DNA from 3 places in the Weizmannia sp. FSL W8-0401 genome. Region 3 is predicted to be linked to each of the others. Evidence: riboswitches for the same ligand, from Rfam matches in the RefSeq annotation. Region 3 holds a riboswitch; each other region holds the start of a gene.

Region 1 (7,546 bases), 410 kb from region 3:
CCCAATGTCTGGACAAGCTGGGTGAAAATAACCAGCGTGATAACGGTAACGATCATGACGCCTGTCTGAAACTGGTTGTAGCCGTACGTGATCGCCAAATCCCCGATCCCGCCGGCACCGACCGCGCCCGCCATCGCGGAAGCCCCGATCAGCCCGATGGTGGCAATCGTTAAATTGAGCACCATGGACGCCTTTGCCTCCGGAAGCAAAAACCGCCAAATAATCTGCCAGTTCGTCGCCCCCATTGACTGCGCAAGTTCGATTGTCCCTTTGTCGACTTCAAGCAGTGAACTTTCAATGAGCCGCCCGATGTAAAAAGCAGTGTACAAAACGAGCGGCACAATCGCTGCCGTTGTTCCGATCGCTGTCCCGACAACCCAGCGCGTAAACGGAATGATCGCGACAACGAGAATAATAAACGGGATCGACCGGAAAATATTGATAATCACATTTAAAATATTAAAAATCCATTTGTTTTCCCAAATGCCGTTTTCCCGGGTAATAACGAGGATCACGCCGACCGGAACGCCGATGATGATGGAAATGATTAATGATACAGCCACCATATACAGCGTCTGGCCCATTGCCGTGAAAAATTGCGGCCAAAACCATGACCAATCAAATGCCATTTTTCTCCACCTCCCGAATGATGGCTTCGTGATCGTTGATGTACTGAATGGCCCGCTTCATTTCTTCCGGGTCGCCTTTCAATTCGACAAGCAGGTTGCCGAAAGGAATGCCCTGAAGTTCGGTGATCATGCCATGAAGCACATTCAGGTCGATTGAAAAATGTTTTGCCGTATTGGATAACAGCGGCATATTGGTGGAAGCTCCTTTAAACAGGATCCGGTAAATGCCGTGCGGATTGTCTTTGCTGCTTTCATCGATCAGTTTTTGCACCGACGGCGGAATCGAATCATTCAGCACGGTTTTCACAAAGCTTCTCGCAATTTGCGTTTTCGGTTCTGTGAACAGGTCGATTACCGGGCCCTGCTCCACAATTTTTCCGCCGTCCAGCACTGCCACTTTATCACAAATGTCACGAATGACGTTCATTTCATGGGTGATCATAAGAATCGTGATGCCCAGCTCGTCCCGGACTTTCCGCAAAAGGGCAAGCACGGCTTCGGTCGTATTCGGGTCAAGGGCCGATGTTGCCTCGTCACAAAGCAGGATGTCCGGGTCTGTCGCAAGGGCTCTTGCAATGCCAACCCTTTGTTTCTGGCCGCCTGACAACTGGTCAGGGTAGTGGTGCATTCTCTCTTCTAACCCGACAAAAGACAATAATTCTGCCACTTTTGCCTTTATTTCTTCCTTCGGGCGGTGTTCCAGCACAAGCGGCATGGCTACGTTTTGAAAAATCGTCTTTGACTGAAGCAGATTGAACTGCTGGAAAATCATGCCGATTTTTTTCCGCTCTTGGCGCAGCTTTGCAGGCGGCAGGCGCACAAGGTCGATCCCGTTAACGAGCACTTTCCCAGAAGTCGGCCGCTCGAGCAGATTTACGCATCGGATCAGCGTGCTTTTCCCGGCGCCGCTGTAGCCGACCACCCCGAAAATTTCCCCTTTTTCAACACGCAGATTGATGCCTTTTAACGCTTCAACCTTTTTGTCCTTCCCTTTGCCGTATACTTTATGAATATCTTCTAATACCAGCATGTTGAAATCTCCTTCTGTTCCTTTTAGCAAAAAAAAACCCGCTTTCATTCGAAAGAGGTTTGCCGGTCAAGTGACTTATCTCTCAGAATGAACCATTCTGCAGGAATTAGCACCTTTCAAAAAAAGATTTGAAGGTTGCTGGACGTCATCGGGCCTGTCCCTCAGTCTCTCTGGATAAGTTATTCATTTGTTATATTTAAATATTAGTGGACGGCTCGGGATTTGTCAATTCATTATTTTATATTTTTTTGTTTTCCAATCATCAGACAACTTGAAACAAAGCCCGGTTTCCGCGCCACTCCACCTGAATTTCATGCTCAAAAAAGCGGGAAAGCACTTGTTTTTCAATCATCTCGGACGTGCGGCCCTGCCGGAAAACTTCCCCGTTCCTGATCAGCAATGTCTTTTGGAAAGCGGGGGAAATTTCTTCCGGATGGTGCGTCACATATACAAGCGCCGGGCCGTTCTCATCTTTTGCCAGCTCTTCCACACTTTCCAGCAAAATTTCCCGGGCAAATAAATCCAGCCCGTTGCAAGGCTCGTCCAAAATTAAGATGCGCGGTTCCGCCATTAACGCGCGCGCGATTAAAAGCTTCTGCCGCTCTCCTTGCGAACAATGTCCATAAGCACGGCCATAAAGGGCGGCACAATGCAATTGTTCCATCAAGCGCAAGGCTTTTTCTTCGTCTTCTGCATCCACCACTTCATACAGCCCGATCGATGCATATTTGCCGCTGATGACCACATCGCGTGCAAGCTGGGTGCGCGGTATCCTTTCCTGGATGGAGGAGCTGACCCAGCCGATTGATTTCCGCAGTTCCGGCAGGCTTGTTTTTCCGAACGCTTTGCCGAGCACCTTGATGCTGCCCTTTGTCGGCCAGATATACCCGTTGATCATATTGAGCAAAGTGGTTTTGCCGGAACCGTTTAAGCCGAGGACAGCCCAGTGCTCCCCTTTTTTGACCGTCCAGTGAATGTCCGAGAGCAGTTTTTTGCCGTCGCGCACCAGGCTCACACCAGCAACTTCGATTATATTTTCCATCTGTTCCATCCCCTTACATTTCGTACAAGTTTTCAGGCGCACAGGGGTTCACCCTGCGCCCTTCATTTATTCATGCTTGCGAGAAAATCCCCGAGCAGGTCTTCCGCATCTTCTTCTTTTTCCGGCGCTTCCGCTTCAGGGGGTGCCGGTTCGGCGGCGGCAGTTCTCCAGTCGAACGCATCAAGATCATCCGAACCGGGCGGCTCACCACCGGATTGAACCGGTTCCAGGTCTGCTTCTCCACTGGTTTGCGGCAATTCGTCTTCCTGTAAAAAAAGCGTATCATCCATAGAAACAGGTTGTTTCGAGAGGGCCGCAAAAAGCGAAGTCGCCCGGAGCGGATCCTGAATCAGCTCGTAAACAATGCTGCCGAGCATTGCTTCCGAATGTTCATGCTTCAGCCAATCATGCTGCACTTTTGTCAGTTTGCGCGGCAGCGGAATTGTAATCGTTTCTTTGTCTTTTACAAGCGACTGGTTCACGCCCTGTATCACATACCCGGCTATTTTAGCGGAGAAGTTCCGTTTCTCTTTTTCTTTTAACTTTGACAGCTCTTTTAAAATATGATCGGGCGTATCCTGGGGGATCCGGAACGCAATCGTCTGGCCCCGCTTCATCCCGCTTTGATTTTCCATATTTTTTCACCTTATTTGGATTCGACCGGTTTCTTTCCTTTGTCTTCCGGTTTATTGTTTTTCCTCACATAATCCGAAATTAATTTGTAGTAAGCATTGGCCATCATCCAGATGCTCTCTTTTTCATCTTCAAAGAAGTCGATATTGTAGCCATCAAGGCTGTTGTTCAGCGTTTTTAAGTAATCTTTCAGGACAACAGAGCCGCCGCCGACAAAATAGCAAATCTCTGTTTGCGAGTTTTTCTGCCAAACGTTCCGGAGCAGGCGGTATTGTTTCTTCGCAAGGTCAAACAGGATGCGGTCTGTAATATCGTGCACGCTTGTCCGGCTGCCTTTCACCATAATATGGTTGCGGTCATGCTTTTTCGTGATAATATCGACCACATCGCGGCGGCTGTCCAGTTCGACCCCGTATTTGACGCGGATTTCTTCACGGATCTGTTCAAGCGCTTCTGATACGCCGAGATTAAAGCCCTGCGCCCGGTCATCATCGACTGTCCTGTTTTTGATCACGGCGATATCCGTTGAGAGGCCGCCGATATCCTGGATCAAAATGCGTTTGTCAATCAAATCGCGGTTAATGATGTTTAAATCGTTATCCATGACGAGATTGATAAAAGCGGCAAAGCCTTCCGGATACACTTTGATTTCGTCAAACTTCAGGTTGACTTTCAATCCCTGATATTTCGGCGTGACAAGAAATTCCACCTGGTGGACGGATCCAAGCAACTGCGACCGGTAGCCCGCATCTTTCCCCTCTTTTACTTCGCGGAGCGGCAGGCCTGTCCCAAGTGTGTAATTGGCATCAATCACATTCTGGTTGCGGGTAAAAACTTTGGCGTTTTCTTCCCTTACTGCGTCAAGCGCAAGGCTTGTAAAAAGCAGGACGAGGGTCTGGTCCTCTTCCGATTTGCTGCTCCCAGGGTCCAGTTCGGTTGCATTATCACTTTTGGTTGCGAGCTCCCCGACACGGTAAATCACGTTATTTTCCTTTAAAGCAGGGGAGTGGACTTTTACATGGATGCCTTCAAGCGGATCTTTGCTGTCCAGTTCCTCAATGCCGATTACCGGCCGGTCTTCTATATCCCGCGCGATGACGTTCGGGATATTGAGCTCATACTCCATTTTTCCAAAAATGCCTTTTAAAGAATCATTGCCTACATCGACTGCGGCAATCCGCGTCTTTCCCATTCATTTTTCCTCCCTGTATCGCTTTCTTTGGCTTACTCTAAGAATATCTGAGTCTATAAAAATAATCAATACTCTGAACTTTTTTAACGAAAATGTAAACTTGTTTGCGGCTTGTAAACTTTTGAAAAATGTTGCCATAAAGCCATGTTTACAGCTTTGCAAACAAGTTTGCATTTTTGTATACAAGTGTTTGCGCTTGTGTAAACATGTAAACAGATTTGAAAACATGCAAACAAATACGCAAATAGGAGCAATATCCGCTCCTCCATAAAAAATTCACGGGTTTTTCCAAAATTCCAATTGACAGTGCGGCAATAAAGGCTACAATGTTTCATAGTATTGAAGAATGAACATCCACCAGGCCTGGCAACAAAACCGGTATAAAAGGCTTGGGGTATCATATAAAAGGGGGGAAATTGTTGACAACACAACAGCAATATTACAAAGACCAGACCCTGTTTCAGATTTCTTGGCCGCTCTTTATTGAGCTTTCTTTGCATATGGGGATCGGGATCATCGCAACCCTTATGCTCGGCCACTACGCCGATGATGCGGCTGCCGGGGTGGGCGTGGCCAACCAGCTGTTGAATATGTTTATTCTCATTTTTAATGTCACATCCGTCGGTGCAATTATCCTGATCGGGCAGAATCTTGGCGCCGGGAAAATGAAAGAGGCGCGCCAGGTCGCCCATTCCGCTTTCGGGCTGAATTTTTGGTTCGGCCTTGCCGTCGGGCTTTTTGTTTTTCTGTTTGGGCAACTGCTCCTCGGGTTTTTCGACATTCACGGAAGGGTTTATCAATACGCGCTGACATTTGTCAAAATTTGCGGGGCTTCCCTGTTTCTCGAGTCCATCTCCCTTGCTTTAAGCGCAGTGCTGAGGAGCCACGGTTATACAAAAGAGTCGATGCTTGTCACCGTTATAATGGATTTAATCAGCATCTTCGGGAACATTTTGGCCATTACGGGCATTTTCGGGCTCCCGGTTACAGGCGTCATCGGGGTATCGTGGGCCATTGTGGTTGCCCGCGTTTTTGCGGTATCGGCGCTTCTTTTCCTTGTCTACCGCAGGCTCACATTGAAAATGGGCATCCGTGATATCATTTCTATAAAGAAAGAAGATATCCGTGCATTGCTTGAGATTGGAATCCCCTCAGCCGGCGAAAATTTTTCCTACCAGTTTTCCCAGCTGGTGATTACCGGGTTTATCGCCGTACTCGGGGAAGCATCCCTGGCTGCGCGCGTTTATTTAAATAATATTTCGATGATCTGTTATTTGTTCACCCTCGCCATTGCATCCGGCACCCAGCTGCTTATCGCCCGGTATGTCGGTGCAAAAACGTATGAACGCGCTCTAAAACGCGGGATGAAAACTTTAAAGATTGCCATGATGGCTTCTTTCTTTACTTCGCTGGTGATTGCGCTCATCGGCTCACCTGTTTTGCACGTGTTTACGAAAAGCGAAGACATTCTCGCCGTCAGCATCCCGATTCTTTGGGCCATTGTTTTTACAGAACCGGGGCGGGCCATGAATATCGTGCTGATGAGTTCGCTGAAATCAGCAGGCGATGTCCGCTTCCCGGTCATGATTGGCATTTTTTCCATGTGGGTATTTGCAGCCGGTTTAAGCTATGTCCTTGGGGTGCATTTCGGGCTTGGGCTGCTCGGTATTTGGATTGCCCAGGGCATTGATGAATGGTTCCGGGGCATCTTTGCCACCCGGCGCTGGCTTTCAAAGCCTTGGGAAAGACTGTCACTTCTCAGAGCCTGACCATTTTTATGGCAGGCTTTTTTCTGTGGAAACGCCAGAGGGTGCAATGTTTTCTCACCTATAAGGGCACGAGCGGGCAGTGATGATTGTACGATGAAAAAGGCCCGTACCCGGAACCCAAAAGGATTGTTAGCAGAAAAAGAAACCTGTATCATGGAAGTAGTTGAAACTACAGCCAAAAGGTGGAAAAGCCATGAATATCCTTGTTACGTTAAATGAAAATTACCTTCCTCCCCTAAAAGTGTTAATAAACTCTCTTGTCCAAAACAATCCTGAAGAAGAGTTTTCGATCTACCTGCTGCATTCCACCATTTCTGAAGAAAAACTTTCCGAGTTACATCACTATGTTGAAGAGAAAGGACACCATTTTTTCCCGGTCCGGATTCCGCCGGATCTGTTTAAAGATGCGCCTGTCCTCAGGCATTACACTTCAGAAATGTACTACCGGCTTACTGCCCACTTGTTTTTGCCGGCGCATCTTGACAGAATTCTTTACCTCGATCCTGACATTGTCTGTATCAACCCTGCTGCCGCATTTTATTATACAGATTTTGAAGGGCATTTTTTTATTGCATGCGAACATGAACACTCGGCAAAAAAGGCCCGCCTGATCAATAAAATGCGCCTGCGGACACCGAATGCAAAAGGATATTTTAACACCGGCGTTCTCCTCATGAATTTGGAACTGATCCGGCAGCATGTTAAAGTGGAGGACATCTTTCAATTTATTGAAGAAAATAAACTGAAACTGCTCCTGCCCGATCAAGATGTATTCAATGCCTTGTTCTGGAACAAAATAAAACCTGCCGAAAGCTACCGGTATAACTATGATGCCCGGTTTTTTGAACGTGCCGCGTTGATCAAAAAACAGGATATAGAGTCGATCAAAAAGCACACCGTATTTATCCATTATTGCGGAAAAGACAAACCGTGGCACCCGAATTATAAATATGCGCTCGGCACTTTTTACCAAAAATATTGCGAATAAATACAAGCTTTTGGGCTGGGTTTGGTAAAATATAGACATACTGAAAATGAGGAGTGAAGATGATGAAAGAAGCGTTAATGAAAAGATTTACTACATACGTTAAGGTCGACACACAGTCTAACGAAGAGAGTGTCCATTGCCCTTCCACAGACGGGCAATGGACACTCCTCCGCATGCTTCGCGATGAGCTGGAATCAATCGGCATGGAAGAAGTCCATCTGGATGAAAACGGCTATCTTTTTGCCACCTTGCCAGGCAATACC
Region 2 (7,546 bases), 2.3 Mb from region 3:
CCCAATTTTGCACTTCATCAAGGACCGGTTTGATGGCCTCACCTTTTTCCGTCAGCCGGTATTCAATCCGGACAGGGCTTTCCGGGTACACTTCCCGCACAAGGATGCCCTGGTCTTCCAGCTCCTTCAGCCGTTCCGAAAGCACCTTCTGGCTGATATGCGGGATACGCTCCGCCATTTCGTTAAACCGCATCGGCCCATCAGACAGGACACGGATAATCACGCCAACCCAGCGTTTTCCCAATAGCTGAAACGCCTTTTCGAAACGCGGACATAAACTTTGGTTTCCCATTTTTGAAACGCACCTTTCTCATCAACCCTGCATTCCGGGGCTATATCAACAAAAGCCTTTTTAACCATTATACATGAATTGTAAACTTACTAAAAGTAACTAGCTAACAATCCCTGTTGTAAAAATATCCAGGGGAAATGCTGTGTTCGGCGGAAAAGCCGGCAAACCCGCGACAGGCAAAAACGGGACGGAAATGGCCCCATACGAACCGAAAAATCCACGGGAAAAAATGGGATGAAATGCTCAGTGAAACAGTGCCGCCTCCAAACAAAAAACGAAAAAGGAAATGCTCCGATAAGTCCTGTCCGGGTAAAGTTCTTCCAATCCATTGAATTTTCATATAAAATAAAGGGAGTAAAGAAAGGGAGGTTTTTAAGGTGAAAAAATTACTTTTCTATACAGCTGTAGGCTTTGCCGGCTACCAATACTTCAAGCTCTGAACAAGTTTTATGGGAACGTGGAAAAATGGCTCTCAAATTTTCAGCCATCAAACCGCAGCGGAGACGGGCAATCCGGCATACAAGCCTGAAGGCAGACGCTGATCGGGCGCAACCGCAATTACCACTGTTGCAACCAGTCAGGCGAACGCTTGGAGTTATCTCCCACCTGCACTTTGGCCATAAGGATGGGAGACCCCTTTTAAAAATCTGTTAAAATGGACATGGTCATTCAAGCCCTCTTCTAACCCCCGTCCACCCGTAAATGTAAAATTTTTCCCGGCCGAAAACAACAGGAAAGTCGTGAACTTTCCAATCCCCAATAAGATTGACAGGTGCAAAAATCATCCGGAGCCGGGTGAAGCATAGCGGCCGAAAGCGGATAAAATGAGTTTGAAAATAAAACACTGAATCTTGAAGGTTCCCTGGCAAAATACGGAAACCGAACCAATAAGCTCATGTAAAAAATTTCCCAAGGCCTGGTGAATAGCAGCCGAAAGCAGAAAACGCCATACCCGACTTGACGCAAAACGGGTGTAAAAAACGCGCCTGTCCTGGGGAAGAAAGCTGGTTTTAAAACTGAATGATTCCCTGCGAAGTGCCTATCCTAAAATAGGACAAATACCAAGTCTTAACCTTTTTGACAAACCTCCGCCTGATGCCCGAAAATGGCTGTAAGCGGGGTGAACTTTATGCAAACAAAAGCGGTCGTTTTTATTGACGCCGTTTAAGAGAGGGATACAAATGTCGGTGACATCATACGTCGATCAATATGGATATATTGTGCTGCTTTTGGCACTTTTGCTCGAAATGATTGCAGTTCCGCTTCCAGGCGAAGTGTTGATGAGCTATGCCGGTTATATGGTGCACCAGGGGCAGCTCAACTGGATCTTGAGCATTCTCATTGCCGCCACCGGTACATCTGCCGGCATGACAACGGCCTATTTTATCGGGCAGCGGCTCGGCGGCCCGTTTTTACATAAATACGGCCATTTTATCCATCTCGGCCCGGCACAGCTTGAAAAACAATCGCGCTGGTTTAATAAATATGGGAATAAATTGCTTGTTGTCGCGTATTTTATACCAGGTGTCCGCCACATCACCGGCTATTTTTCCGGAATTACGAAACTGCCATTCCGGTCATTTGCCATTTTTGCCTATTCCGGCGCTTTGATTTGGACAAGCACGTTTATTTCCCTCGGGAAGCTGCTTGGCCCGCAGTGGGAGCAGTTTCACGAAGCGGTCAAAAAATATCTCGTCATAGGCGGTATTGTAAGCGCCGGTTTAATCATCGCGTATTATGTGTTCCGCTATTTCCATAAGCAGATTTTCTGGGCGATGATGGCGGTGCTCCGGCGCGTTTTCATGATTTTCCGCAGCCGGGTCCGCGCCGAGTTTGTGATCATCGGCACCACGCTGGTGACATTGTTTTTGATTGTGTTAATGATCACAATGATTCAAAACCTTTTCAGCGAAGATTTCAGTGACTTTAACGAGGTGACCTCTTTAATCGTATCGCTTTTGTTCAAACACCATTGGGCAGGCGTCATGAAAGGGATGCTGGCGCTCAGCTCGCGGCAGGCGCTCATTCTCGTCATGGTGTTGACGGTTCTTTGGATCATTTGGAAAGGCAAAGATCGCACGCACGAATTTTTGATTATGCTGCTTGTTACAATCGGCGGGGAACTGTATCAAAATGTGCTGCATGAAGTGTTCCACCGGATGTCGGAAACGGAAATTCCGACGTTTTCCCACTTTGTCTTCTCATTTCCGAGCGACCAGGCGATGATGATTCTGATCATTTACGGCTATTTTACATATCTCGTCGTCCGGCACGCTGAGATGTTTTGGGTCCATACGTTTATGGATGTACTTCTTTTAGCTGTTTTGTTGTTCGCAGCTGTCAGCCATATTTATTTCAGCCTTGAAGTGCCGAGCAACATTGCGGGCGGTTACGTTTTCGGCGGCGTCTGGCTTGGCTTAAATATTTTATTGCTGGAAATTTTCCGTATGATATGATGGATAAGAAAGCAAATGTTGGAGGGGAAACATGTTCTCAGATTTTGTCACACAAATTTTAACAGCACTCGCTGATCTGGGTTACTTCGGTGTTGCACTCGGGCTTGCGATTGAGATTATCCCGAGCGAGATTGTCCTTGCCTATGCAGGTTATTTAATTTCCCGCGGAGAGATCAATTATTTTGGGGCCATTGCAGCAGGCACACTCGGCATTTTGATTGCCCAACTGATTTTATACTGGATCGGTGCATACGGCGGGCGCCCGTTCCTGCTAAAGTACGGCAAATATTTGCTGATTCACGAAAGGCATCTCGATCTCGCGGAAGAATGGTTCAACAAGTACGGCGCCGGCGTTATTTTTACAGGCCGTTTCATCCCGGTCATCCGCCAGGCCATATCGATCCCGGCCGGCATTGCCAAAATGTCGTATTTCAAATTTATTTTTTTCACGCTGCTTGCGACCATTCCTTGGGCGGTGCTGTTTATCTTTCTCGGTGAACGTCTCGCATCAAACTGGGCACAAATTGATGACGTCGCGGCTCCTTATGTCAAGCCGGTTACCATTATCGCGATCATCATCATTGTGCTTTATATCGCTTACTCGATGTACCGCAAGAAAAAAAGAGCCTGACCCTCTATTCAGGGGCCGGGCTTTTTCCGTACCAAACCGGCCATGTGATGTGGGGAGTGCAACCCGTCTGCACAAAGGCGGGTGCCGGATTTTGAGCCTGCACAAAAAAGGGGTTAATATGGATGAAAAAGCAAGCCGGATTTGCATCTTGCCTGATCACAAGAAAAAAGATAACGCCGGAAGCTTAAAACAACCTTAACAGGCTGAAATTCTGAAAAAGGGGCGCGCTTATCTGCTGCGCCCGAAAAAAACCGCCTGCACAAGGGTGGCGGCCAAAAAAGGGGGCATATGAAAAAAACAGGTTGTAAGCTCTCTTGCAAAGAAAAGCATACCTGCCAACACTTAAAAAATGCTTAAAATCCCGCACCTCTCGGCCATAAAAAAACGCCTGCACAAAGCAGACGAACCAACTAAAGCTCTTACCTGATGACAAACATCAATATACAAGTGGAAAATAAAAAACACCTTAACTTTACCTAAAATTTATGTGAATTTCCCCACCATCTATTTTCTCGACAAAAAATAACAAAATTTCATCAAAATTTTCGTGACAAATTGCCGCATTTAGATAATAATAATGAAGACAGACTACTAAAACGAGGGATTCTATGGAGTCAAGAGTAGCGAAAAAAAAGAAAAAACGGTCAAGAGTCCGCTGGCGCAGAGTGTCTCTTATGCTCTTTTTACTGCTCATCGTTGCCGGCGCGGTTTACACAGCCTATCAATACTACGCCGGAGTTCATCAGACAGACCCGGAAGATGCCTTAAATATGGACAATCTGGAATTTAATGGTAAAAAGGATGCAAATGGCCGGACCAATATTCTCCTTCTCGGAATTGACCGGCGTGGCAAAGAAGATTCAAGAACCGACACCATCATGATTGCCCAATATGACCCGAAGAAAAACCAGGTTAAGCTCATTTCGATTATGCGTGACATTTATGCCGAAATCCCGGGGTATAGAAACTATAAAATTAACACTGCCTATTATCTTGGCAATTTGAACCATCAAAAGAAGGGCGTTGAACTGCTCCGCCAAGCACTCAAAACCAATTTTGACATTGATGTGCAATATTATGCACTCGTCGATTTCCAAGGCTTTGTTAAAATTGTCGATACCCTGGCGCCTCAAGGCATTGAAATGAACGTCGAACATAAAATGTCGAAAAACATCGGCTTGACGCTTTATCCTGGCAAACAGCTCATGCATGGGAAACAACTCCTCGCCTACGCACGGTTCAGACATGATGCGCAAGGCGACTTTGGCCGGGTTGCTCGCCAGCAAAAAGTGCTTAAAGCGCTCCAATCTGAAGTCTTCAGCGTGAACGGCATCGCCAAAGCACCGAAACTGCTCGGAACCATCCAGCCGTATATGGCCACCAACATGAGCAAAATGAACATTCTTGCGCTCGTTAAAGACGTCATGGTCAATGGCAACCTTAAGGTCAAAACAATGACCGTACCGGTTGCCGGTACCTATACCAATGTCAGTTATCCGGGCGTCGGCGCCGCGCTCGAAGTGGACAAAGAAAAAAATACCGAAGCCATCAAACAGTTTTTGGATGAATAACAGGGGGGCCGGTTCCGGCTCTTTTTTTTGTAGCAGACAGAAAGCCGTACCGGGAGCAAATTGTCTTTTTGGAGAGCTCAAAAAGACAAAAGAGAGCCGTACCGGGAGCAAATTGTCCTTTTGGAGAGCTCAAAAAGACAAAAGAGAGCCGTACCAGGAGCAAATTGTCTTTTTGGAGGGTTCAAAAAGACAAAAGAGAGCCGTACCAAGAGCAAATTGTCTTTTTGGAGAGCTCAAAAAGACAAAAGAGAGCCGTACCGGGAGCAAATTGTCCTTTTGGAGGGCTCAAAAAGGCAAAAGAAAGCCAATTAGACAATAGGGGCGAAACCGCATCCAATATGAATTTCAATTTCCCCCTTGTCATGTCACCCGACAAAGTGTAAAGTATAAATAAGTCAAAATTTTAAGTACGTTCAATCGAATAGCCTTATCAAGAGAGGCGGAGGGACTTGGCCCGATGAAACCTCAGCAACCAGCCATACGGCACGGTGCTAAATCCAACAGGTATACCTGAAAAGATAAGGAGAATGTTGTCATCTTGCCTCCTTTTCTGGGAGGCTTTTTTCATATCATTCAAAGGGAGTGTAAAAATTTGAACCTTCTCGAAACGTTAAAAAACCGCATCCTTGTTGCAGACGGGGCAATGGGGACACTGCTATATGCATACGGCGCCGACACATGTTATGAGTCATTCAACCTGACCCATCCGGAAGACATCCACGCGATCCACCGCGCCTATATCGAAGCAGGCGCATCGGTCATCCAGACAAACACGTACAGCGCCAACTATATCAAGCTGGCACAGTATGGCCTGGAAGAAAAAGTAAAAGATATCAACAAAGCGGCTGTCCAGATCGCAAAAGAAGCGGCAAACCGTGACACATTTATACTCGGCACGGTCGGCGGCATCCGCGGCCAGCGCAAAACCGAAGCAACACTTGCCGAAATCAAGCGTACGTTCCGCGAGCAGATTTTTCACCTCCTGAACGAAGGAGTTGATGCCCTGCTTTTGGAAACGTATTTTGACGCGGAAGAACTGTATACGGTCGTAGACATTGCGAAAAAAGAAGCGGATGTCCCGGTCATCGCCCAGTTCTCGCTTATCGAACCGGGCGTGCTCCAAAACGGAACCCCGGTCCGCGATGCTTTCAAGGAACTTGAAAACCGCGGCGCTGATGTGACCGGCCTAAACTGCCGGCTCGGCCCGCACCACATGATCCAGGCGTTCGAAGAAATCCCGATACCGAAGCGTGCCTTTTTGTCCGCATACCCGAATGCGAGTCTTTTAGATTACGAGGAAGGCCGGTTCACGTTCACAAATAACGCCGATTATTTTAAAACATGCGCCGAAAAACTGGTCGAACAGGGTGTGCGCCTGATCGGCGGCTGCTGCGGCACGACCCCAGCTCACATCAAAGCAATCGCAGACGGGGTGCAGGGGCTTTTGCCTGTCACAGAAAAAACGGTCCGCCCACCGAAAATCGAAATCGCAGCCGCCCCGGCGCAGTACGAACCGCCGTTGCATGAAATTGTAAAAAAACGCCATTCCGTCATTGTCGAATTGGACACACCGAAAACGCTGAACACAGCCCGCTTTTTCGAAGGGGCAAAAGCGCTGCACGACGCCGGCATCGATGCCTTGACAATGGCCGACAACTCGCTTGCAAGCCCGCGCATCAGCAACACAGCGATTGCTTCAATTTTAAAAGAGAAACATGGCATCCGGCCGCTTGTTCATATTACATGCCGTGATCGTAATTTGATCGGGCTGCAGTCGCACTTAATGGGTCTTGCTGCGCTCGGGATTGACCAGGTGCTTGCCATCACGGGGGATCCGACAAAAATCGGCGACTTCCCGGGAGCGACGAGCGTATACGATTTGTCATCCATGGAACTGATCGCAATGATCAAGCAATTCAATGATGGCATTTCCCATTCCGGCAAATCGCTTCACAGGAAAACGAATTTTTCCGTCGCGGCTGCATTTAACCCGAACGTCCGCAATCTTGATAAAACGGTCGGGAGGTTGGAACGCAAAATCCGCCACGGTGCTGATTATTTTATCACCCAGCCTGTCTTCAGCACGGAAAAAATCGAGCAAATCCATGAAGCAACGAAGCATTTGGACGCGCCGATCTATCTTGGCATTATGCCACTTACCAGCTACCGGAACGCGGTCTTTCTGCACAATGAAGTGCCGGGCATCACACTGACGGATGATATTTTGCAAGCGATGGAAAAAACAAACGGCGACCCTGTGAAAGCGCGCGAAGAAAGCCTTGCGATCAGCCGTACCCTGATCGATGCGGCCCTCGCCTATTTCAACGGCATTTACCTGATTACGCCGCTCGAACGCTATGAACTGACAGTGGAATGCACGCGCTACATCCACGAAAAAACAGCAGTGCAAGGCGCAGGCATTGTCTGAGACTGCAACGAAAAAAGTACAGGCGGATTCATTAAAGTGAAACTTTGATAGCACTGTCCAATTGCAAGATTAAGAAAAGAGCTCAAGAAGGCAAAACGAAACCTTGGCCGGCTTCAGCCCCGGCGAGATGCATGCACTTTAAACTCAATCAAAAGTGGCACCGGCGCC
Region 3 (7,546 bases):
TGAAAAACCGCTTAGAGCTTCCATCCTCTAAGCGGTTTTTTGATACGGTATCCGGGTTTTCCAAGCAGCCGTTCAGGCACTTGGCGGCTGCCCGGCCGGTCTTGCGTCCAGTCCGTCATGCTCAGGACCTGGTGTTGATCTTAATCTGATACAAATCTCTTCTCCGGTCGGCCAGTTGCCGGACGGAGCCGCTGTTGCGGTTGCGGCGCAGCTTCTCAAGATCGACATCGCCGACAACGACGGTATCGACATTGGGATCGCATTCTCCGACAATGCCATCGCGGGCAAAGCCGAAATCGGAGGGAGAAAAGATCCCGGACTGGGCGTACTGGATATCCATGTTTTCCACGTGGGTCAGGTTGCCGACTGTTCCCGCAATACAGGTGTACACCTGGTTTTCAATGGCCCGCGCCTGTGCGCAGTAGCGGACGCGCAAATAGGCCTGGCGGTCGTCCGTGCAAAACGGGACAAAAATAATGTTCGCACCGTGGTCGACAGCGACACGGGCCAGCTCCGGAAACTCGATATCATAGCAAATCAGAATCGCAATTTTCCCGCAATCCGTATCAAATACATTGAGTTCGTTTCCTTCCGCGATCCCCCACCATTTCCGCTCATTTGGCGTAATATGGAGTTTGGTCTGCCTCTCAATCGTCCCGTCGCGCCGGAACAAAAAAGCGACATTGTAAATGCCCCCGTCTTCTTCCACAAAATGGGACCCGCCGATAATGTTGACATTGTAGCGTACGGCAAGCTCTGTAAACAGTTCAATATATTGGTCTGTGTACCCGGAAAGCCGGCGCACTGCCTGGTCAGGGCGTTTTTCTTCCAGGTAGGACATCAACTGCGTGGTGAAAATTTCCGGAAAAACGGCGAAATCAGAACCGAAATCCGCGGCCACATCGACATAATATTCTACCTGTCTGACAAAATCATCGAAGGAATCAATTTTTTTCATCATATATTGGATCGCTGTAATCCTGACCGGGAACGAAGCATGATAGACACGGCGGGACTTCGGCAAATAATCGACGTTATGCCATTCCATAAGCGTTGCAAATGAAGCGGATGCTGTATCATCCGGCAAATACTGCCTGTTGATCCGCATAATCTGGAACCCTTCAAGCAGCTGGAAGGACAGAACCGGGTCATAAATATTGTGCATCTCGACTTCTTCCACGTATTCGCGCGGGGTCATTTTGTCTTTATATTTGCTGTAATTCGGAATCCGGCCGCCAATGATGATGCTTTGAAGGTTCATTTTCCGGCAAAGCTCTTTCCGTGCCTCATACAAACGGTGCCCGAACTTCATGCGCCGGTATTCCGGGTCGATCATCACTTCAATGCCGTACAGGTTGAGCCCGTGCGGATTATGGTTGGTAATGTAGCCGTTCGCAGTGATCGTATCCCATGTATGCTGGTCTTCGTATTCATCGAAATTGACAATTAAGCTGGAGCAGGAACCGACGATTTTCCCTTCGTATTCCACGCAAAACTGCCCTTCCGGAAAAATCCGGATATGGCTTTCCAGCTGCTCGTGTTTCCACGGCTCCATCCCCGGAAAACATTTTTTCGACAATGCCATAATATCATCAATGTCTTCAAAGCGGATGTTCCGCACCTCGATTTTCTTCTCAAACTTGGATACATCTGTCTCTGGCACAATCTCACACCCTTAACACACTTTTTCTATTATCATACCCTATCCGAATCGGTTTTGCCCGAAAAGCAGCTGAAATGTCGAAAATATAAGTTGACAAATCGGAATAATATTATTTATCATAGTTTTAACAAATTATTTCTATACAGCTTATCAAGAGAGGGGGAGGGACTGGCCCGAGGAAACCTCAGCAACAGATTCTTTTTGGGAATACTGTGCTAATTCCAGCAAGCGCCAAGCTTGGAAGATAAGTTAAGGAGCCTCGCCCTCTTCTTAACTTTTCTTGAAGGGGGCCTTTCTTTTTTGGATCATCCGCATTGCCGGCCGGACCACCACGCACACACGAAATTTATTTTTGGGGGTATGAAAAATGGCTCATATTGATGAAACGAAAGTAGCCCGCATTATGGAATCATTGCAAAAACTGGAGTTTGGAACAGTGGTCATTTCGATCCATGAAGGAAACATCACACAGATCGAAACAACCGAGAAAGTCCGGTTTGCACTGGAAAAGAAAAAAGCGGCACTTCCCAAGCAAAAGATGGGATGACGGGCGCCGGCATTCCGGTTATCTCTTTTCCCGTTGTTCGTGCTACACGAATACCGGCATTTGGATATCGTCCAAATGCCGGATTTGTTTAAGAGTACAGCGGTATGGAAATTTGCGGAAATGCTGTTTTTAAAGCAGCATTCAGGCGGTCGGCTGCTTGCCTGTCCAGCTCATAAAAACCACCCCTCTTTTTCACTTGTTGGTCGAGAATAAACACCCCTTTTTCGATGCACGTTGTCCCGAGTGAGGCCAAAACCGGTTTCAAGGCGTAATCGAGCGCGAGCAAGTGGCCGAATGTGCCGCCCATGGCGAGCGGCAGCACCTGTTTGCCGGATAAGCCATTTTGCGGCAAAAGATCCAGAAACGTCTTGAGCAGTCCGGAATAAGACGCTTTATAGACCGGTGTCAAAATGATTATCGTATCGCCTTCTTCCACTTTTCCTAATGCCCCGGTGATGGGCGGGCTTTGCCGGGCATGCATTAAATCGCCGGCCGGAAGTTCCCGGATATTGATGAGCTCCGGTTCGTACCCGTGCCCCCTTAACCCGGCCCTGATATAATCACGGATCCCATTTAATCTCGTATACGCAGAAGGGCTCCCGTTCAGCAGTACTATTTTTTCCGCCATATGAATCCCTCCATTTCTTCCTTAATTTTTCATTGCATGCAAAACCGGGTGGCCGCTCCCTAAAATGCGGTTTAAAATATGATTGGCCGTTGCTGCAAAGAGGGCGTGGTCCCTTTTCCGCGGATAAGGGAGTTTTACCGGGCAGTCCATCGCAATTTCCCCTTCTTCGATTAACACTACCCGATCGGCGAGGGCGACTGCTTCTTCCACGTCATGCGTCACCAATATGGCTGTAAAATGTTTTTCGAGCCAAAGAGACTGGATCAGCGCATGCATTTCAATCCGGGTTAAAGCATCAAGCGCCCCAAGCGGTTCATCGAGGAGAAGGATGTCCGGCTCATGGATTAATGCCCTCGCCAGCGCCACCCTTTGTTTCTGCCCGCCGGATAAGGATGAAGGCCAATCATCCGCACGCCCTTCCAGTCCGACCTTTCTAAGCATTTCACGGGCCGCATGCTTCCAGTCTCCTGCAAGGCCCAGGCCGACATTTTGAAGCACGGTTTTCCACGGGAGCAGGCGGCCGTCCTGAAACATCATTTTCGCCGATCTATTTATGCCGGATAAAGGCGCCCCGTTTATAAGAATTTTTCCGCCGCTTGCCGCTTCAAGCCCTGAAAGCAGCCTGAGGAGCGTACTTTTGCCGCATCCGCTCCTTCCGACAATCGCAACAAATTCCCCTTTTCTTATTTTCAAATGAAGATGGCGCAGGACGCGATGGCTGCCGAATGATTTTTCCAGCCCCTCAATTTCCACAGCAAACACCTTATTCGTCATCGTTTCCTCCTCCTTTATTTTTGATATGACGGGTGCCACTTTAACAATCGTTGTTCCGCGATTTTTGCCAGCCAGTCGGAAAGTTTTCCAAGAAGGGCATATAAGACAATGCTCAAAACGACAACGTCAAGTTGCATGAACTCGCGGGCGTTCATGGCCATATAACCAATACCGGAGTTGGATGCAATCGTTTCGGCCACAATCAGGGTTACCTATGTGACCCCGAGCGCATAGCGCACACCGACCAAAATGGAAGGAAGCGCCCCCGGCAGGATCATATGCCAAAAAAGCGCCGGCCCTTTCAGCCCGTAAACCCCCCCCATTTCAATCAGCGCTCTGTCCACCGAACGGATGCCATGAAACGTATTTAAATAGATTGGAAAAAAGGTGCCGAGCGCGACGAGAAACAGCTTCGCCTCTTCCCCGATCCCGAACCATAAAATAACAATCGGAATCAGGGCGAGATGGGGAACGTTCCGGACCATCTGCACGGTACTGTCGAGCAGGCCCTCCGCTTTTTTGGACAGCCCGGTAAACAGCCCGAGCCCAAATCCGATTCCGCCGCCAACCAAAAATCCGACCAGTGCCCGTTTTGCGCTGGCGGCGATATAATCGAAAAGCTGCCCGGATTGTGTGAGGCTCCAAGCCGCTTTTACAACGGCAACAGGGCTTGGGAGCACATTGGATGGCAAAATGCCGGCCGAACTTGCAAGCTGCCAGGCAAACAGCAGGAAAACCGGCACCACCCATGGCATGACGCGTTTTTTCAACATCAGACCGGCCTCCTTACTTTAATACTTTCGGCAGTGCATCGTTCGCCACAATCTCGCCGAACGGGCTGATGATATTGGAAGCGGGGGCATCAGGCTGCTCAAGCGGCAGGTACGGGAACAACAGCTCAGCCGTCCGGTACGCTTCTTCAAGATGCGGATAACCGGATAAAATGAACGTTTCAATGCCAAGTTCTGCATATTCCTTCATTCTTTCTGCGACAATTTCCGGGCTGCCTACAAGCGCCGTTCCCGCCCCGCCGCGCACGAGCCCAACGCCGGCCCAAAGGTTCGGGCTGATTTCAAGATGGTCCCGGCTGCCGTTGTGCAGGGATGTCATCCGTTGCTGGCCGACCGAGTCAAACCGTGAGAAAATCTTTTGGGACGCTTGGATGAGTTCATCATCCACATACCGGATCAAGTCATTGGCAGCATCCCACGCCGCTTTTTCTGTTTCCCTGACAATGACATGGAGCCGGATGCCGAAACGCACTGTCCTTCCTTGTGCTGACGCCAGTTTTTTGACATGGCTGATTTTTTCCTTTACTTTTTCCGGCGGCTCGCCCCAGGTCAAATAGACATCGACATGTTTTGCCGCCACTTCCTGCCCGATTTCCGACGACCCGCCGAAATAAAGCGGCGGATAAGGCTGCTGCACCGTTGGGTAAAGCAGTTTGCTCCCTTTTACGTTTAAATATTTGCCTGTAAAATCCGCTTCCCTGTTTTCGAGCAAGTTCCGCCAGATTGTCAGAAATTCATCGGTCAGTTCATAACGTTCGCGGTGGCTGAGATGGAGACCGTCCCCCGCCAGTTCAACCGGATCCCCTCCGGTGACAACATTGATGAGCAGCCGCCCTTCGGAAAGCCTGTCAAATGTTGCGGCCATTCTCGCTGCCTGCGATGGAGACATGATCCCAGGCCGGACCGCAACGAGGAACTTCATTTTTGAAGTAACCGGAATCAGGCTCGAGGCCGCCACCCATGCATCTTCGCAAGATCTTCCGGTTGGGAGCAGCGCCCCGGTGTAGCCGAGGTGATCGACAGCCTGTGCCACTTGCTTTAAATAGTTGAATGTGACGGCCCGCCCGCCGGTTGTTACCCCCAGGTAGCGCGAATCGCCATGTGTCGGTATAAACCAAAATACGTTCATCCTTTATTCCCCCTTCATTTGGATAAAAATGCTTCTTTCACTTTGATTGGTTTCGGAATTAACTTCAGTTTGTAAAATTCATTTGCGATTTGCTGCTGGCCCTTAATCGTTTGCGCTGTGATTTTTTCAACGCCAAACTGTTTGCGGCTGAGCGCCAGTTCCAATGATTTTTTATCCATTCCAATCTGCGGCGCCAGGAATTCAGCCGCCTGCTTTGGATTTTTCTCCACCCATAGGTCTGTTTTCTCAAGTTGTTTAAAAATCACTTGGAGAACGTCCGCATGGTTTTGTGCAAACGGCTTTGCTGCCAGGAAAAACTCCCGGTTCTCGACAAGGCTGGTGCCGTCCACTATGGTGCGGGCTTTCGTTGCCAGCTGTGCATCAGCCAAAAACGGATCCCAGATCACCCATGCATCGACATCCCCTTTTTCAAATGCAGTGCGCGCATCGGCGGGCGCCAGAAAAACCGGATGGATGCTGCTGTAGGAAATGCCGGCTTTCTCCAATGCCCGTACAAGCAAATAGTGGACATTCGAACCCTTATTCAACGCAATTTTTTTGCCTTTTAAATCTTTGAGGCTGTGAATGTTGGAATTTTTCGGGACAATGATGGCTTCCCCTTTTGGATTGCTGGCCGAATTGGCAAAATATACGAGCGGCGCCCCTACCGCCTGGGCAAAAATGGGCGGCGCTTCCCCCGTGTGGCCAAAGTCCAGGCTCCCCGCATTCAGCGCTTCCAAAAGCTGCGGGCCGCCGGGAAACTCCGTCCATTTTACGGAATAGCCGAGCGGTTTCAGTGCTTTTTCAAGTGTCCCTTTCGCTTTTAAAATGTTTAAGGTCCCGAATTTCTGATAGCCAATCCGGACCACTTTGCCGCTTTTTGCGCCCGGTTTTGCCGCCGCTGCATCCTCTTTTGCGGTGCTGCATCCGCTAATGAGTAAAAAAATGGCTGTGATCAGCAGCAAATAGACCGGCACCAGCCGCTTTCCTTTTTTTAACATTTCCCTCTCTCCTTTCCTGTTTTATAGCATTATGTAGGAGGTACACATGGGCACCGTCTCCTTTCCTATCATTCCGATTTATTTAGTGGGTATAAGGCCGCAAAAAAGGCCCCTCATCTTTTAAATAAAGTGAGGAGCCTTCGGTTGACCGGCCGGCTTCAAAATATTTCAATTGTCTTTCCACATCTGTACCCGTCAGATGTGGTTTCCCGTTTGAAAGGTTAAATTCATTTTAATTCCACTATTCCGACATGTAAAGTATTATTATATTTTTTTAAGATTCGTGCTGGCCGCCGGCATCGGGGTGGATGGTGCACTTTCATGAAAACCTTTGACAATTGTAAAAAAATCAGGTAAAGTACCAATGTACGAACGTTTATTGAGTTATATTCAAATAATATTCGTTTTTAGGGGTGTAAGACCATGGATACAGTGTTTGATTATGAAGATATTCAGCTGATTCCGGAAAAATGCATTGTAAACAGCCGGTCGGAATGTGATACGAGTGTGGAATTGGGCGGGCGGAAATTCAAGTTGCCTGTTGTGCCGGCTAATATGCAAACAATTATAGATGAAAAAATCGCAGTCTACCTTGCGGAAAACGGATATTTTTACATTATGCACCGTTTTCAGCCGGAAAAGCGGCTTTCGTTTGTAAAGGAGATGAAGGAACGCGGGCTTTATGCTTCTATCAGCACAGGCGTCAAGCCGGAAGAATATGCATTTATTGAAGAGCTGGCTACAAGAAACCTGGAGCCGGAGTATATAACAATTGACATTGCACATGGCCATTCGAATGCCGTGATTGATATGATCCATCACATCAAAAAGCATTTGCCGGAAACCTTTGTCATTGCCGGAAATGTCGGCACGCCCGAAGCTGTCCGGGAACTGGAACATGCCGGGGCAGACGCCACAAAAGTCGGGATCGGGCCGGGGAAAGTATGCATTACAAAAATTAAAACCGGGTTCGGAACAGGGGGCTGGCAACTGGCGGCATTGCGCTGGTGTGC

The links. Region 3 has a riboswitch for S-adenosylmethionine ahead of NSU00_RS13475 (YezD family protein). Riboswitches for the same ligand answer to the same signal wherever they lie in the genome.
Region 1: linked by a shared signal. The riboswitch ahead of NSU00_RS15440 (methionine ABC transporter ATP-binding protein) and the one ahead of NSU00_RS13475 (YezD family protein) in region 3 are both predicted to bind S-adenosylmethionine.
Region 2: linked by a shared signal. The riboswitch ahead of NSU00_RS02170 (bifunctional homocysteine S-methyltransferase/methylenetetrahydrofolate reductase) and the one ahead of NSU00_RS13475 (YezD family protein) in region 3 are both predicted to bind S-adenosylmethionine.

The regions. Positions count from the first base shown of each region.
Region 1 covers NZ_JBBPAG010000001.1:3,169,843-3,177,388, forward strand. Annotated here, with positions in the region: gene NSU00_RS15435 (methionine ABC transporter permease) at 1-629, opposite strand, end outside; gene NSU00_RS15440 (methionine ABC transporter ATP-binding protein) at 619-1,659, opposite strand; SAM riboswitch class I at 1,732-1,840, opposite strand; gene NSU00_RS15445 (ABC transporter ATP-binding protein) at 1,922-2,701, opposite strand; gene NSU00_RS15450 (hypothetical protein) at 2,764-3,336, opposite strand; gene NSU00_RS15455 (ParM/StbA family protein) at 3,348-4,526, opposite strand; gene NSU00_RS15460 (MATE family efflux transporter) at 4,946-6,295, shown strand; gene NSU00_RS15465 (glycosyltransferase family 8 protein) at 6,489-7,283, shown strand; gene pepT (peptidase T) at 7,346-7,546, shown strand, end outside.
Region 2 covers NZ_JBBPAG010000001.1:446,184-453,729, forward strand. Annotated here, with positions in the region: gene NSU00_RS02150 (winged helix-turn-helix transcriptional regulator) at 1-292, opposite strand, end outside; gene NSU00_RS02155 (VTT domain-containing protein) at 1,474-2,748, shown strand; gene NSU00_RS02160 (DedA family protein) at 2,780-3,379, shown strand; gene NSU00_RS02165 (LCP family protein) at 3,988-4,950, shown strand; SAM riboswitch class I at 5,375-5,475, shown strand; gene NSU00_RS02170 (bifunctional homocysteine S-methyltransferase/methylenetetrahydrofolate reductase) at 5,543-7,378, shown strand.
Region 3 covers NZ_JBBPAG010000001.1:2,757,535-2,765,080, forward strand. Annotated here, with positions in the region: gene NSU00_RS13470 (bifunctional GNAT family N-acetyltransferase/carbon-nitrogen hydrolase family protein) at 122-1,663, opposite strand; SAM riboswitch class I at 1,808-1,914, shown strand; gene NSU00_RS13475 (YezD family protein) at 2,031-2,210, shown strand; gene ssuE (NADPH-dependent FMN reductase) at 2,299-2,838, opposite strand; gene NSU00_RS13485 (ATP-binding cassette domain-containing protein) at 2,860-3,612, opposite strand; partial or broken gene ssuC (aliphatic sulfonate ABC transporter permease SsuC) at 3,627-4,385, opposite strand; gene ssuD (FMNH2-dependent alkanesulfonate monooxygenase) at 4,399-5,532, opposite strand; gene NSU00_RS13500 (sulfonate ABC transporter substrate-binding protein) at 5,547-6,533, opposite strand; gene guaC (GMP reductase) at 6,957-7,546, shown strand, end outside.